DNA from 2 places in the Sulfobacillus sp. hq2 genome. Region 2 is predicted to be linked to the other one. Evidence: riboswitches for the same ligand, from Rfam matches in the RefSeq annotation. Region 2 holds a riboswitch; the other holds the start of a gene.

The links. Region 2 has a riboswitch for cyclic di-AMP ahead of CO251_RS10400 (ABC transporter permease). Riboswitches for the same ligand answer to the same signal wherever they lie in the genome.
Region 1: linked by a shared signal. The riboswitch ahead of CO251_RS16550 (glycosyltransferase) and the one ahead of CO251_RS10400 (ABC transporter permease) in region 2 are both predicted to bind cyclic di-AMP.

Annotation. Positions count from the first base shown of each region.
Region 1 covers NZ_NWUL01000048.1:147,106-149,310, forward strand. Annotated here, with positions in the region: gene CO251_RS16550 (glycosyltransferase) at 1-1,070, opposite strand, end outside; cyclic di-AMP (ydaO/yuaA leader) riboswitch at 1,154-1,281, opposite strand; gene ftsY (signal recognition particle-docking protein FtsY) at 1,316-2,205, opposite strand, start outside.
Region 2 covers NZ_NWUL01000034.1:169,114-171,318, reverse strand. Annotated here, with positions in the region: gene CO251_RS10405 (ABC transporter substrate-binding protein) at 1-90, opposite strand, end outside; gene CO251_RS10400 (ABC transporter permease) at 143-994, opposite strand; cyclic di-AMP (ydaO/yuaA leader) riboswitch at 1,091-1,214, opposite strand; gene CO251_RS17425 (hypothetical protein) at 1,199-1,369, shown strand; gene CO251_RS10395 (histidine phosphatase family protein) at 1,407-2,027, shown strand; gene CO251_RS10390 (hypothetical protein) at 2,031-2,205, opposite strand, start outside.

The sequences.
Region 1 (2,205 bases), on a different contig from region 2:
AACTGTAACGCGGCCTCCCACAACTGGTCAATACGTGTACGGTCAATCAAAATCCCGTTAAATCCGGACTCGATCCAATCTTGAACACCCGGCACATTTGTCCCAATGACCGGGCAGCCGGAGGCCATGGCTTCTACCACGGCCATGCCCAATGTGGGCCCTTGATTGGGGGCAATCAGCGCCGCAGCCGATCCCATATAGATAGCAATGGCATGATGCGGTGTGGGACCGAGGAACCGAATGTGTTTGCCTAAAGGGCGCGCTAATTCGGCTAAGGTCGGATTGGTGGGGAGCCCTCCTAGAACCTCACCCGGGCTTCCTCCTACCACTAATAAGGTCAAATCGTCGGGTAATGGATGCTGTCCCATGACCTCCAGCACCTCTTTTATCCCCCGCCCCTCTTCTAACCGGCCAACGTAGAGCAAAGGCGGACGATAGAGGCCTAGTCCCCGGAGCAAGGGACCCGCGTCACGAACAAAAAAATTGGTAATGTCAACCCCAGGAGAGACCACGTACAAAGGGACATCAGGAGCTGTTTGATGAATCATTTCGCTCTCTTCTAAGTATGGCACTACAATGGCCTGGGCTTGCGTCAACAACTGCCGCTCCCATTGCATCCGTACCGGTGAAATACGGTCGCCCGGGCGCCTCGTCCACTCTGCCATTTTATAGGGCGAATGAATCCACGGCACTTGGAGCACTTCCGCCACCTTTTGCGCGACCATGCCCGAAATCCAAAAATGGCTGTGAATGGCGTAATATTCCCGGTGCTGGTCATTGACCCATGTCAAGACCTGATCCACTAATTGGTCCCGCACATTATGCCATTGATCATCCGACCAGACCCGATCTTCCCATCCGGTGAGTCGTATCACTTGTCCTAAATGCCCAAAGGACGAGCGTTCCGCCACTTCTTGACGTTGACGCACCGTCATCACATCGACCGCGTAACCTAAATGTTGCAAATTCCTGCCCATTTGGCGTACTAGGACTTGCTGACCACCTGTCTCCCCACCATCCAACGGATTTAAGGGATCGGCCCGCATAGACAACTGCAAAACTCTTTTCATCACCTTGTGGACACCTCCCTCATCACGGAGGGCAAGAAAAACCCCCCTAATTTCCCGGGGGGAACGAGAGATACCATGTCTTAACCTTGAGCCCCCTACGCCTGCGAAGTTAGCTGTCGGGTTCGGGCTCAGAGCCTGCCCGTTGCACCGCAATTCACCCCAAATCGAAATCGGTTCCTCCGCTTCCTTGAGAATTCGGCGTTTTCAAGGTATCTTCTAAGTATAGGATCGGTCTTTAGTACGCGTCAATCGCCTAAGATCGCGCGCACATAGCTGTCTGCATCAAACGGGAGCAAATCTTCCACTTTTTCTCCCACGCCCACAAAGCGGATCGGCAATCCCAATTGGCGCTTGATGGACAACGCTATGCCGCCTTTCGCTGTTCCATCCAGCTTCGTTAACACAATGCCCGTGACCTTGACCGCCTCTAAGAATACTTGCGCTTGGGCTAGCCCATTTTGACCTGTGGTCGCATCAATCACCAGCCACACTTGGTGAGGTGCCTGCGGACGTTCTCGTTGGATCACCCGAACCACTTTTTGCAACTCTTGCATTAAATTAGTCTTGTTATGCAGGCGGCCGGCGGTATCAATGATCGCTAAATCTTTGGACCGAGCGATAGCCGCTTGCACCGTGTCATAGGCCACAGCCGCAGAATCGGCGCCGGGCGCTTGCCGCACCACCTCGACCCCGGAACGCACGCCCCATTCTTGCAGCTGTTCCACTGCGGCGGCCCGAAAGGTATCAGCAGCCCCTAATATCACCTGATATCCTTGGCGCTTCATTAAGGCCGCAAACTTTCCGGCCGTCGTGGTTTTACCCGTTCCATTTACACCGACCATGAGCCAGATACTGGGTCTTTGGGGATCCAACAGTGACGGATCGGAAGGCACATCAAATAGGTCAACCATAATTTCCCGTAAGAGGTCCATGACGTCATCCGCATGCCGCGGGCGCCTGGTGCGGACAGCTTCACGCAAAGCCGCCGTCAGATATTCGATGGTGTCAACACCTAAATCTGCCTCATACAAAATTTCTTCTAACTCTTCCCATAGATTGTCGTCCCACTCTTTCCCGTGAAACAACGCGCGCAGACGTCCGCCCAAATTATTGCGCGTTCGACTCATTCCTTCTT
Region 2 (2,205 bases):
CCCAGACGTGCCGCACCCGGCCACGATGGCCATTAATGGCAACACCATTAATCCGGCCAGAAACGGCTTCAAGGTCTTCTTTTTCTCCACATAACATCCTCCTTCATTTTATGGCTGTGGGTTTTTGCCATCTTGATTGTGTTTATGCTTTCCCCTTCCACGGTGTGACACGGTGCTCAATGGAGCGAATAATCAACTCCATGCCGTATCCCAACAACCCAATCATGACGATGCCGACAAAGACTACCCCAATTTGTAATTCATTGCCGGCCGACTCAATCATCCATCCTAGGCCCTTGGAGGCAGCAATCATTTCCGCTGCCACTAAACAGGTCCAGGCAATTCCAATGCCAACCCGCATGCCCGTAAAGATTTCTGGAAGCGCTGAAGGAAAGATGACATAGCGGAAAATCTGACGCTTGTTAGCGCCTAAGCATTGCGCTACGCGAATGCGCGTTTCTTGAACACTCTTAACGCCTGACATCGCGCTGATGATGATAATCGGGATGGTGCAGAAGAAAATCAAAACCACCTTGGACGTCTCCCCAATGCCAAACCAGACAATCATGACGGGGATGTACGCCAAGGGCGGAATCGGCCGCAAAAATTGCAACAGCGGATCAATCGCTAAGAACACCCAATCCGTGGACGCCATCCAAAATCCAATCGGCACGCCCACGACCACTGCTGCTATAAATCCGGTCGTAATCCTCCCCAAACTGTAAAGCGTACTGGTTAACAGTGGCTCCCCACTATAACCGACCGTCGCGACGGTGATAAAGTCATGGACAACGGCCCCTGGTGAAGGCAAGGCCGTTGGAGGAAAGAGATTCAGGGCCGTCACTCCCCACCACAAGGCTATCATGATAACGGCGACGAGCCATGGAACGTAGCCACGATAGGGCTTTTTGTCTTCCTTCCACACTTTTTGCTCCAGTGCGCCTTCGGCGCTTTCAGCGTCAAGCTCATCAGACGCCATATAGCTATACCCCATGTCAACAGCCTCCTTGCAAATGCATAATCTCTTCTCATCTCCTATCCAACTGAACAGTCGCCCCATCAAAGAAAAAACCGGGCTAAAGCCCGGGCATAGTCCAAGCCTTCCAAGCCGACGAGGTAAGCTGACGGGCTAGGGCGGATGGCTGCCCCCTTGCGTACGCCCCGAAAATTGGGTCCCCCGTTCGTGTGATGACACGATTTGGCGATTGATTCAATTGGCACGCCGCTCTCTAGCCTAGAATATGCTGTAGATGCAACGCTTGTGCTCTTTAAGGCTACCATGGATAAGCGGATGTTGGCAATTTCGACCTATACTGACAAATATCGCAACCGAAAATTTAAGCTCCCCATTCTTCCCCAAATTGGGTAAGATAATGGGCATACCTGATTTTCCAGGAGGTTCTGTGTTGCCCTCATTTGCAGATATCATACTCATTCGACATGGTGAAAGCGAAGCCAATGCCGCCGGTCGCTTTGCCTGTCGCTCATGGGATCCAGCCCTTACGGCAACAGGACGGGCTCAAGCACAACAACTGGCCCACCAATGGCATAACGCGCCCATACGCTATTTGGTTACAAGCCCGTTGCTCAGAGCCCAAGAAACGCTAGCCCCTTTAGCCCAAGATCATGACTTGACTCCCGTGATTTTGCCTGATTTAGCCGAAGTCAATCTAGGCCAATGGGATGGAAAGCGCCTGCGCGATCTTGAGGAAGCGGAGTCCCCGTCCTTTATCGCATGGCGTCAAGACCCTGATCGCAATCCACCCCCTGGCGGCGAAAGCATTCGGGCGGTGGGGCAACGCGTGTTGAATGCGCTGGCCCACTTTGTGGAACCCCGAGAACGCCATACCTTGACGATTGCTGCCACCCATGCGGACTGCATTAAAGGCGCGGTGATGCTGATTATGAACGCTGAAGGTCCTATGGCGCGTCGCCTGGTTGTCCCTAATGCGGGTCACGTTGTCTTGCGCTGGTACGAGACGGGCGTGTGGACCATGGTCTTTGCCGATCCCAGAGTCCCGTCGTAACCGCTAAACAATTTGAGAGTCTAGGGGCAAGTCCCAAGCAATACGCCGGATCATATCCGCGGTTTTCAGCATATCCTCGGTGCAAAGGCCGGCCCACAAGTAAAGCGGCGGTTGACCAGGAAGGCGATACTCGTGTACCCACCCCCGCTGAGTCAAGGCGGTTAACACGCGGGCAACC